DNA from 3 places in the Shewanella sp. A22 genome. Region 2 is predicted to be linked to each of the others. Evidence: predicted binding sites of a transcription regulator. Region 2 holds the regulator's gene; each other region holds the start of a gene.
What was found. The regulator sigma-54, encoded in region 2, starts transcription at its own class of promoters, with help from an activator protein. The targets are predictions, from matches to a motif close to GTTGGCACGNNNNTNGNNT.

Region 1: the regulator sigma-54 is predicted to act here: its motif matches at 2,246-2,264, upstream of ACWXWT_RS00055 (flagellar hook-length control protein FliK).
Region 3: the regulator sigma-54 is predicted to act here: its motif matches at 1,959-1,977, upstream of flgA (flagellar basal body P-ring formation chaperone FlgA).

The regions. Positions count from the first base shown of each region.
Region 1 is NZ_JBSQBN010000001.1:11,067-15,298, reverse strand. Features, by position in the region: gene fliL (flagellar basal body-associated protein FliL) at 1-413, opposite strand, end outside; gene ACWXWT_RS00055 (flagellar hook-length control protein FliK) at 510-2,066, opposite strand; gene fliJ (flagellar export protein FliJ) at 2,533-2,979, opposite strand; gene fliI (flagellar protein export ATPase FliI) at 2,985-4,232, opposite strand, start outside.
Region 2 is NZ_JBSQBN010000094.1:13,759-17,990, reverse strand. Features, by position in the region: gene ACWXWT_RS15315 (HPr family phosphocarrier protein) at 1-42, opposite strand, end outside; gene rapZ (RNase adapter RapZ) at 63-926, opposite strand; gene ptsN (PTS IIA-like nitrogen regulatory protein PtsN) at 923-1,366, opposite strand; gene hpf (ribosome hibernation-promoting factor, HPF/YfiA family) at 1,369-1,656, opposite strand; gene ACWXWT_RS15295 (RNA polymerase factor sigma-54) at 1,682-3,166, opposite strand; gene lptB (LPS export ABC transporter ATP-binding protein) at 3,310-4,041, opposite strand; gene lptA (lipopolysaccharide transport periplasmic protein LptA) at 4,038-4,232, opposite strand, start outside.
Region 3 is NZ_JBSQBN010000026.1:19,118-23,349, reverse strand. Features, by position in the region: gene ACWXWT_RS06960 (CheR family methyltransferase) at 1-546, opposite strand, end outside; gene ACWXWT_RS06955 (chemotaxis protein CheV) at 609-1,529, opposite strand; gene flgA (flagellar basal body P-ring formation chaperone FlgA) at 2,157-2,864, shown strand; gene flgM (flagellar biosynthesis anti-sigma factor FlgM) at 2,939-3,268, shown strand; gene ACWXWT_RS06940 (flagella synthesis protein FlgN) at 3,366-3,803, shown strand; gene ACWXWT_RS06935 (chalcone isomerase family protein) at 3,894-4,232, opposite strand, start outside.

The DNA.
Region 1 (4,232 bases), on a different contig from region 2:
TGCGTACTCAGCTTTTGCACATCAGCAGCACTAAAGGTGGTTAATAATGCATCTTCAATTAATGGAATATGTTTTTTGATCAATACACTATCATCATCGCCACGCACCATGAGTTGAACTTTAATTTCAACAAGTCGTGCTCTATCAACTCCAGGTAAATTAAATAAAAAAGGTCTTGGCATACCAACATATTCAGCTTCAGCAATAACAGTAGAATCGGGTTGTGATTCGGTTGTTTCAGCACCATCCGAAACGGGTTCGTCCGTTCCCATAAAAAACCAAACCCCTCCCCCCACTAACAAAGCAAGTACAATACCAAGGCCACCAAAGAGAACCAATTTATTGATTTTCTTACCGCCTTTAGGGGCTTCTTCATTTAATTCTAATTCTTGTTCTTGCTCTTGTTCAGCCATAGTTGCGGCTCCTAATCAACATAGTGATTAACATTGAGACTTAACTAAATAACCCGTTGTTATTAAGAAGCCATATTATTGCTATAGGTTACCTGCTTAAGCATAATAATCTATAGCAGAATGTAAACTACTTGATGGATTTGTCACCAAGCTGGCCTCTTGTGCTGAAATTTCATCCAATTGGCTATCGCCACTACCTTGACCACTCGATTGTTCTTGCTGCTGATCACGTCCGTCACCACCTTGAGAAACATGGCTATCGGTTAATTGTAACCCTTCTTGTGAGAGCATATCTCGTAATCTCGGCATAGCTTGTTCAACAATATCACGGGTTTGCGATTGGGCAACATGAAACTGAACCTGAGTTTGATCGCCTTGGATCTGAATTTTAACCGTAAGGTGGCCTAGCTCAGGCGGATCGAGACGAATTTCAGCTTGTTGAATACCATTACTGACCATTGTGATTAACTGTTGTTTCATCACCGGAGAGAAACGCTGGATCATCTCCTGCATTTGGCCACCGGCTTCGCCTTGTGGTCTTAATGATAACTGAAATTGAGGTACTTCACTTTTATGTGCAGGAGTTAGACTACTCTGATTCTGTAGTGACCTACTATCTGTGTCACCAACTCCCGCCATGGCATCCAATCCCATACTTGCTTGATTGACACTTGCTGTAGTATCACTAGAGGTACGTTTTGTCGCTATGGTGTCGAGTACAACAGCAAAATCAGCTTTCGCTAATACTTTGGGATCTTTGGGCTCATTGGCATTTAATTGAATATTGCCATCAACGCGAGTTTTATCACCTAAAATGGTTTTGGGATCAACAGATGCCTCTGCAGAGCCAATAGGACGAGTCATGTCTGATTTCACATTCACTGAGTTTGCTTCTGTAACTGTCTCTGTTCTAGGTATTGCCACACTTGCAACAACTGACTTATCAGTCTCACTTTTTCCGTCTGCCACCGCTATCTGGCCAGAAGATTGAGCTCTATCATTGGCATTATCTTTGATGTTTACGTTGTCTATGATGCCTAGATTGTCATCAGCATTATCGCTTGTGATAACAATACTCGGCTCACCGGCAGCGAGTTGGTGTAAATTAAACTCCCCCATTAACTCACTGAAAGCTTGACTATCTAAAGCTTGGAGTTCTTTTAACGATAAATCGGAAAACGCCATTATTTTACTTAGCTCCTCCGGACTTAACGTAGCAAGAGTTTCTGAGACTGTAGATGTATGTTCTGATGCATCGACGATATCGCTATCAGAGGTATTATCTTCGAATGCCAACGAAACTGTCACGTCAAAATATCCCTCAGATTGCTCTTCTAGCGGCAACTCTTTTCCGTCAACGGAGTGACTTTTATTTAGAACATCTGCCATATTCAATTGAGCAAAAATCATTTCAGCATCGGCATTTTCGTCTCCCGATACCTCACCGTCGATTGTTACATTCACGCTTTGAGCTTCAATACCATATGAAGACTGCAGCGTTTTGCCACTTTCCTTTGAGACAAGTTCTGATTCACTTGCTTGATTAAAAGCAGATAAGAACGATGTATTTTCAACATCTTGCATATTCCCTTTCGAACCTGCATCCGCAGCTTTATTGCTACTGCCAAGTAAGATATTGCTTATCTGTTGCATAATCTGCTCCACTCAATCAAACAAAGGTAGGTTATTTTTCGCCTAGTAAACCGCACTCTCATTTCACCTTGTACTCTTCGAATTGCTGTTAGGTTTATATGTATAAGTGTGTTGTAAAATCCACTAATGAGATATTTACTGTCGCTTCACTGACGATTTTTATTTACATCAATAACATTAAGCAATTTAAATGCCAATATCTATTCCGCGAATCATTTTTTAAATAAACACATCTATATTGTTGGCTAAAGCAAATACATGGCGTTATCGATATGAAGATAAATGGTATTCAGAAATGGAAAGCAAGCAGATAAAGTAAAATGCACACAAATCACGTCTTCCAAACTCGTCATTTTACTCAAAGCCAATTAGTCAGATGACATCGCTAGTGCCTATGACAAATAAACTCAACATAATGAGGAAGGCAATACGTGGTTTAATACCCTTTGTTTAGGTCGAACCGAGGCTATTTATTTTTTTGACGGAAATATTGTTGCATAGCGAACTCATCAGACATTTTTTGTTCGCGTTTGGCTTCTACCGCTAATGCTTTACTGGCTTTTTGAGCTAATAACATATCTACCGCCTTACGCTTTTGTTGCTTTTCTTGCCAATGAACTTGACGGTAGCCAACTTGTTTTTCGGCATCTTGAACTGCGGCAACTTGTTGTGCAATTGCACTGTCTACCTGTCTTATAAACTGGTGAAATTGATGATATTGATTTGCGCGTAACGTCGTTCCAGTATGCCCTTCCATCTGCTTCATATAATCTAATCGATAATTATTTAATGCATCTAGCTGACCTTGGCGTTTTTGTTTTTCAAATTGAGCAGATTTTAACTGTAGCGCAGCTTGCTCTTCGGCGGATGTCGCTAGCTTCAATACCGTTAATAGTGGGTCCGGTCGAGTCATTTACTTTACCCCTGACACTGTGCCGCTATTTGAGTCAACATCACTCGGCTATCTTCAAACGTTACGGGCTCTTTAAACCCCTGGCGTAAAAAAGCATTCATTGCTGGTTGTAAACGTATTGCATTATCAATTCGAGGATCGCTCCCCTGAGCGTAAGCACCAATAGAAATAAGGTCGCGATTCTGCTGATATAAAGAATACATCTGCTTAACTTTACGCATCGCTTCTAGATGCTCGCCACTTATTACCATAGGTGCGACACGACTAATCGATGCTTCAACATCTATAGCAGGGTAATGCCCAGAATCAGCAAGTTGACGAGATAACACAATGTGACCATCTAAAATGGCCCTTGAAGCATCTGCAATAGGATCTTGTTGATCATCACCTTCGGTCAAAACTGTATAAAAAGCAGTAATAGAACCTTGCCCAGCGCCGCCATTACCAGCACGTTCAACCAAACGTGGAAGCTTTGCGAATACTGAAGGTGGATACCCTTTAGTGGCAGGCGGTTCTCCTACCGCTAATGCCACTTCACGCTGCGCTTGCGCATAGCGGGTCAGACTATCCATTAATAATAAAACATCATAACCTAAATCTCTAAAATACTCTGCGATACGCGTGGAGGTTTCACAAGCCCGTAAACGCATTAATGGTGAAGTATCAGCTGGAGCGGCAACAACAACAGAGCGCGCTCTACCTTCTTCACCCAAAATTTCTTCAATAAACTCTTTAACTTCTCGGCCACGTTCGCCCACTAACCCAACCACGATAATGTCGGCTTTCGAACCTCGTGTCATCATGCCAAGCAGCACACTTTTACCCACACCAGAACCAGCAAATAACCCCATACGCTGACCTTTGCCAACCGTTAACATTGAATTAATAGCACGAACGCCAACATCTAATGGTTCAGTAATTGCGCGTCGAGATAATGGGTTAATATAAGGACCATGACGTGCAGCATGTTGATCTGTATTAAGCGGACCTAGAGCATCTAAAGGCACACCACTACCGTCTAAAACCCTACCAAGTAATGATAAACCAACATTCAATCCAGATTGCTCACCAAGAGGTTGAACACGAGCACCAGGTAACACCCCCCTCAACTCCTCAATAGGCATTAAATACAGTAGCTTGTCATCAAAACCTATCACTTCCGCGACCAATTCACCTACCATTGTTTCAATAGAGCATAAACTCCCAACGGGTGCACGACAGCCAGTAGCCTCTAATGTTAATCCAACCACCCG
Region 2 (4,232 bases):
TAATTTGTTTGAAATGGTCACTTGGCGTTCAAGTTTGATCATTGACACGATCCTATGCTCACTTAGTTATTAGTACCACTGATATTTAACTCCCTGTGACGAGCATTAACCGTGTGTTTACTACCTTGCCTAAATCGTTTTGCTAATTGATCTGCAATATATACTGAACGGTGCTGACCACCAGTACAACCAATTGCGATGGTAAGATAGCTACGATTATTACGTTCTAAATGTGGCATCCAAGTTTCAAATAGGTTTTCAATTTGCCAAATAAACTTATTAACTAATGGCTGACGCCCTAAAAACTCCTGTACGGGTTCGTCTAACCCCGTAAATGGGCGTAGTTCTATTTCCCAATGTGGGTTGGGTAAAAAGCGTACATCAAACATAAAGTCTGCTTCTGTTGGCATGCCGTGTTTAAAGCCAAAAGACTCAAAGTTAATCACTAACTCTTTATCAACACTGCCTAATAAAATTTGCCTAACTTGGTCGCTTAATTCGTAGATATTCAGTGCTGAAGTGTCGATGTAATGGTCTACAATTTTTGCTATCGGCTCAAGTAAACGCCCTTCGAGCTTGATCGCTTCTTGCAGTGAAATGTGATTTTTAGATAACGGATGTAATCGACGAGTTTCGCTGTAACGTTTAAGCAATACTTTGTCATTGGAATTTAAAAAGAAGCTGATAATTTCAGTGTCGTTCTCAAGTAGTGCTAATTGGTCTTGAAGTACTTTACCTTGTTCTGCAATATTGCGTACATCAACGCTAATGGCAACCAGATCATTACTGCCTTTGAGCTGAGCTAATAATGCGCCAATGAGAGGTAAAGGCAAATTATCTACACAATAATATCCTAGATCTTCCAATACTCTTAAGGCTACTGATTTTCCTGAGCCTGAACGTCCCGATACTATGACAAGTTTCATGCAGTAATAACCTGATAAAGTTCTGTTGCGTCGTGAGTTTTACGAAGCTGTTTCAATATTTGCTTATCACTGAGCTTTTGAGCCATGCTTGATAATGTGCTTAAGTGTTGCTGGCACTGATCTGCAGGCACTAATAAAGCAAATAAAATATCCACGGGCTGCTTATCGATAGCATCAAAGGCTATGGCTTCTTCACATTTAATAAATATTGCGATGGGGTGATCGATGGTCGTTAATCGGCCATGAGGTATCGCAATGCCATTTCCTATACCTGTGCTACCCATTTTCTCTCTCGCTAAAAGGCTTTCAAAAACCTCTTGCGAAGACAGGGTTGGGTACTGGGCAGCAACTAAATCGCTGATGAGTTCCAGTACTTTTTTCTTACTGCCCGGTGTGGCACAGGTAGTGCATTCCGGCTGCAGGATGGTACAAAGTTCCATCGTTAGTGTTTTGTATACTTCTCTTTGTGTTTAATTACCTGACGGTCGAGTTTATCGATCAGGGCGTCTATTGCAGCATACATGTCAGTATTTTCTGACATGGCAAAAATCTCAGTGCCACTTAGGGTGATTCTTGCTTCTGCTTTTTGTTGTAATTTTTCTACATTGAGCACAACGTGTACATTATTGATCTGATCTGAGTGTCGTTCAAGCTTTGAAAATTTACCATGAACGTATTCACGTAAAGATTCGGTGATGTCGATATGATGTCCAGATAGATTTATATGCATTAAAAATCCTCCATTACCCTGTAGGTTATAAACTCTTACGTTGGTTTGAGGGCGGTATGAGCATTGCTTCACGGTATTTTGCTATCGTACGACGAGCAACGTTGATACCCTGTTCAGCCAGAAGTTGAGCCATTTTACTGTCACTCAGTGGTTTTTTCTGGTTTTCCGCTGCTACCAGCTTTTTGATAAAAGCACGAATCGCGGTTGATGAGCACTCTCCACCATCGTCGGTACTGACATGGCTAGAGAAGAAGTATTTTAGTTCAAATAGGCCCCGCGGGGTATGCATATACTTTTGTGTTGTTACTCGTGAAATGGTTGATTCGTGCATTTCTACAGCTTCTGCAATATCATTTAATACCATAGGCTTCATGGCTTCTTCACCATATTCAAAAAAGCCTTGCTGAAATTTTACAATGCAGTTTGCCACTTTGAGTAAAGTCTCATTACGACTTTCTATACTTTTTATAAACCATTTAGCCTCTTGCAAGTGGCCACGTATAAATTGGCTGTCAGACGGATTTTTACTGCTTTTCGCCATTGCTGCATATTGCTGATTAACACCAATTTTTGGCATATTATCTGGATTTAATTCTACTACCCAACGGCCATTTTTTTTAAACACGGTGACATCAGGAATGACATACTCATCGTCGACGGCTGTAATGGATAATCCTGGGCGAGGATTGAGTGACTGGATTAGTGCTATGGCATCACGTAATTCATTTTCTTTTAACTTCGTTTTGCGCATTAACAATCTAAAGTCACGTCCAGCAATTAAGTCTAAATAGTCTTTAATTAATAGACGAGCATTATCAATATGGGGGGTGGTATTGGAAAATTGTGCCAATTGAATTAATAGGCATTCACTTAAGTCACGCGCTGCTACACCAACAGGATCAAAGTGTTGGATCCGTTTTAACACCGCTTCAACTTCGTCGAGTTCAACATTTTCATCCCCCATAGCTTCGAGGATATCCTCGGTATTTTGGGTTAAATAGCCTCGTTCATCAATCGCATCAATAATTGCGGTGGCAATGGCAAGATCGGTATCGGAAAACGGTGTGAGGTTTTTTTGCCATTCTAAATGTTCATAAAGACCCTCGGTGGTTTCACCTTGGAATGGCATGTCATCATCACGCATACTAGCGCTACCAGAACCTGACATAGGAGAAGCGGTATACACTTCATCCCATGTAGTATCCATTGCAAGATCATCCATTGTTTCTTTGGTCATGGACTCTGCTGTATCGACAGTAGAGGTGTCTTTTTCAATGTTGACGATGCTGTTGTCACTAAAGTCTGTATCTGCTTGATCTCGACTTTCTTTGGCTGTGTCCTTTGCATCAGAAAACTCATCTTCTATTTCAAGCAATGGGTTTGAGTCTAATGCTTGCTGGATTTCTTGCTGTAGCTCCAATGACGATAACTGCAGTAGGCGAATAGCCTGCTGCAGTTGGGGGGTCATGGTTAAGTGTTGACCCATTTTGAGTTGGAGTGACGCTTTCATTTACCGCTTATCCCTAGATGATTTTCATAAAATGACAATCTCGAAAAACTGTTATGGATTATCACGTACATCAATGACACTTATAGCTATTTAGATATCGTTCAACGAAATGAGTTAGATAGGTTAAAAAGCCACTAAAGTAACTATAGCTTGAATTGTTCACCTAAGTACACAGCGCGAACTTGCTGATTGCTTAATATCTCATCAGGTGTGCCTTCGGCGATTAAATTACCTTGGCTAACAATATAGGCCCGTTCACAAACATCGAGTGTTTCACGTACATTATGGTCGGTAATCAATACCCCCAGCCCACGGCTTTTAAGCTGTTGGATAATTTTTTTAATGTCGATAACCGATATTGGGTCGACACCAGCAAAGGGTTCGTCGAGCAAAATAAATTTGGGGTTGGCTGCTAATGCGCGTGCAATTTCAACTCGGCGTCGTTCACCACCCGATAACGACATACCTTGACTGTCTCGAATATGAGTAATATGAAACTCTTCCAATAAATGTTCGAGTTGTTCAATACGCTGGTCTGTGTTGAGTTCTTTACGAGTTTGCAACACAGCCATAATATTGTCATATACTGTCAGCTTGCGGAAAATACTGGCTTCTTGTGGTAAGTAACCAATCCCTTTGCGGGCGCGAAGGTGCATAGGGTCGGCGGTGAGGTCATCATTATCAATTAGGATCCGACCTTTATCGCTTTTGACTAACCCAACAACCATATAAAATGTGGTTGTTTTACCTGCGCCATTGGGGCCTAAAAGACCCACAATTTGGCCCGTTTTAACCGTTAAACTCACATCTTTTACAACTTGACGGGCTTTATAGCTTTTAGCTAGATTTTCAGCGGTTAAGGTTATTTGGGTCATTGTTTGATCTGCTTGTTTACTGGAATTTCTGGGAGCTTTTGTTTTGGTGCTGTTTCGTCTTGGAAATTCTCAGGTTGAATAATAGTGATTACGCGATCTTGGCCTTTGCCAGTACTTTCTGCAATCAGCTCTTGAGCATTGATGTTGTATTTAATTCGATTACCTGTAACTTGGCTACCGGATTGATCAAG
Region 3 (4,232 bases), on a different contig from region 2:
AGGCAAAGAATCAAAAAACTGACGCTTACGTTCTTCAGACAAGCCACGAGCTAGGGCTAAACCATCATACTCAGCATGCTTACAGCGCTCCAACATAGAAGGCGACAAGTCCGTTGCTTGAATGGCCGCACCGCCAGGCAATGCACCCGGTTTACGTTGCTGGTATTCTAACACAGTCATCGCCAACGAGTAAGGTTCTTGTCCAGAAGAGCACGCCGCCGACCATATTTTTAATGGACGACCAAGCTTACTGTATTCAGGCAATAGAGTATTATGCAGTAATTCAAATGGGTAACGGTCTCGAAACCATAAGGTTTCATTCGTCGTCATGGCATCAATCACTTCTGCACGTAATTGACGTTCAGTCGGTTTCATCGACTTTTTAACCACCTCAGATAAAGAAGGTAAATTATACTTTCCCATCAATGGTGCCAAACGACTACGCACTAAATACTGTTTATTCTCACCTAACACAATACCGCTATGCTGCTCTAAAAACAGCCTAAATTGATTGTACTCTGCTTCAGCAAGTGATTTATCTGTCACATTAACTTCCTAATATGTAAGCTTATTATGCTAAACCTCTAACATTTCATAATGCGAAGGGTTTATAAACTCAAATGTTTATTAACTGCTGCGGCTAATTCGTCGGGGTTAAACTTAGCAATAAAGTCGTTTGCCCCAACTTTTTCTACCATTGCTTGGTTAAACACACCACTCAAGGATGTGTGTAATACCACTTTTATGTTCTTTAATTTTGGATCATCGCGAATTTCGGCAGTTAAGGTATAACCATCCATTTCAGGCATTTCAATATCAGAAATAATAAGCGGAATTTCAACAGATACATCATCCATCTCGGTCGCTATTCGTTTCAGCTTATCTAATGCTTCTTTACCATCTTTAGCGGTATCTATCTGTAAATTTAAAGATTCTAATGAGCGAATAATCTGTTTACGTGCCACGGCAGAGTCGTCAATAACCATAATATGGTAATGCTGTTCTCTATCAATAGTTAACGTCTCATTGACTTCTTTACTGATAGCGGTCTTAACCGGTGAGATTTCATCAAGAATTTTTTCAACATCTAAAATTTCAACCAACTCACCTTCAATTTCGGTCACAGCCGTTAAGTATGAATAACGTCCAGCACCTTGAGGGGGTGGCATAATAGCAGCCCAATTCATATTAATAATACGTTCAACAGAGCTAACTAAAAAACCTTGAACACTTCGGTTATATTCAGAAATGATAATAAAGCAATTTTCAGTTGACGTCAGTGGACGACCACCCGTTGCTGCACTTAAATCAATAACAGAAATCGTCGCCCCACGAATATGAGCCACGCCTTTCACGAAACGATTTAATTTAGGTAAGGTTGTTAGCGGTGGGCATTGTAACACCTCTTTTACCTTAAACACGTTAATCCCAAACCGTTGACGGCCGTTAAGCCTAAACAATAGCAACTCTAGTCTGTTTTGCCCGACAAGCTGGGTACGTTTATTTACTGATTCTAAAATGCTCGACATAAAACGGCCTTGTAGTTAACTGTCACCCAAAAGGATAAAATCTGTTCTTTAACATTATAGTAAACCTTGGTTTAGCATAATACGGTTAATACATTTCTTACTGTTGTGCGGTTCAATGCACGATAAACCAACACCCATCTAGCTAGTGCCTATTGACCCTTTATATTGAACATTGTTCAACATAAACAGAATATCGTAATCAAAATCATAGTGACAAAATTTCGACGCTAGTGAGTACTTTGCCACAAATATTACTTTGTTAAAATAAAATGGCCCGGTTAAACACCTTTTAATGTCACTCTTACGCTGTTATTTACGGCTAAATCAATTGCTGCGGTTGTCAGCATTAAGCAATCCAAGTGAAGTATGATGCAGCCACAACCGTCTAAAAATAGCCCCTTAAGAAAGACCAATCTACGGAACCTTAAAGTGGGCATGCAATTTGCTTCAATCTACATAAATTACTATACACAACATAACGACACTTTTTTGACAAAAGGATAATGATATTATTATCTCATCAGTATCGTTAATTTGTTGCTTCATTTTGTATGCAGAGACCACTCGCATATTTTCCGTTTTTCAAAGTATAGGTGTATTCTGGCAAAACAAGCTAGTATCTTCATTATGAAAGTATTTTTTTTGTGTTTTTTGTGCTCAATAACTTATTCTTTGCCCGCATTTGCGAGCGAAGACATCACAACACCTACATTATCGACCATTTATGAGTTAGCTAAAGAGGTTGTCGCCAAGAAAATTGATGCCGACTCAAAGGCTAAAGTACAGATTACCCCACAAAATCTGGAAGGCAGAATAAGTCCGCCACGCTGTCATCCGCCAATTAAGGTCGAAATTGCCAGTGAAAGAGCCATTAGCCGAAACAACATGGTAAAAATAAGTTGCGACAGCCCAGACTATGACTACCCATGGCAAATGTACCTCTCGGTTAGAGTTGAAATACAATATCCTGTAGTGGTTGCGACCCAACTTCTATCACCAGACCAAATTATCGATCAACATCACCTGCACATTATGTATGTCGATCAATATAGTTTAAAAGGTCAGTTTTTTTCTGATACAAGCGCATTAATTGGCTCAAGAGTAAAACGTCGGGTAGCGAAAGACTCACCAGTACTCAGCAATAACCTGTGTTTTGTATGCAAAGGCGACACTGTTGCCATTTATGCTAATACTGCAAATGTGCAAATAAAAACCCTAGGTGAAGCATTGCGTAATGGTAATCTTGATGACGTTATCCGAGTAAAGAATAGCAATACAAGTAAGCAATTTGATGCTGTCGTAATTGGCGTTGGCGAAGTTGAAGTAAGAATGTAAAATAGTGTTAAAGTTTTTTCCTTGCGTGCCGATAGCCTGTTTGGAAAACCTGATTCATAACGCTGGAGCCTCCCATGGCAATTGACATTAAGCATAATACTACTACCAATACACAAATGCGCACTGCACGCGACACGCAGTCAACTAAACACCCTAACACTGACGCAGCCCCAAAAACGGCTACACCAGTTAAAACAGATTCTGTTAGCATAACCTCTCAAGCTCACCAGCTTCAGAGTGCGCAAACTAAAATGGCATCGTTGCCTGAAGTCGACCAAAAAAAGGTTGCCGAAATCAAGCAAGCAATTTCTGAAGGGCGCTATAAAGTTGACCCAGAAAAACTTGCTGCAAATATTGCCAGCTTTGAAACCGAGCTAGGCAGTTTGTCAATTGACAAAGAGTAACCGTTAAACGTTACTCTTTAATTTGTTTTAACGACATACAACATGAGGTGCTATATGCATCATATAAAGGTGTCTGTTAAAAAACTAAGAGTAATATATGACAGAACTAAAACAACAATTAAGCGAACTACTAGATAGCCAAAATAAGACATTATCACAGCTAAAACAGCTTATTGATGCTGAAACACTAGCATTAACCAAACAAGATGCAGACAAGCTGTTGGCGCTTTCTAAAGACAAAACGCAATGTTTATTTGCGATGAAAACCACCGACGAAAAGCTGGCCAATCATCCTCAACATATACTGCTTACAACCGATCCAGAGCTAGTAGAAAAAGTCACGCAAGCAAAAACGGTCCTCGCGCAATGTAAAGACATCAATAGCCAAAATTCCAGTTTAATAGAACTCAATATAGCGAGTATGAATCGATTTGCCCAAGCGTTACAAGCAAGCCGAAATGCTTCAAGCTTGACCTACAATGAAAAAGGTAAAACATCTACCATTTCAACACTTGGTAACGACTTTTCAGTTTAATACTCACTCTAACGATGGGGATAAATAAAGCGTGATGAAATAAGCCAGACGACTTAATCAGAGATTAAATACATAGTAATAAATAAGCTGTTATTGAATTGACTGAGCAAGCATCGCCTGACGTAAACTTTGTTGCGCAGACTCATCACCTAGCCAAATACTGAGTAATGCCTGACGAAAAGCCTCACCAACGATCTCTCCTTGAACATGACCATTTACAATACTACTCACGCCCTTACCTTTTTGAGTCACAAACGTAAATTGATCACCTTTGGTAATATTATCTGAAAACAATTCGGTAAAATGTAGGATCTCTTTGGCAATAAAGTGGGTGTCATTGCCGGTAGCGGTTTCAAACCCTTGAGTAATACCATCACGCATTCTGTCTGAGGTAACCATACCAGAAGTAATGGTTAACTGGATCACCGC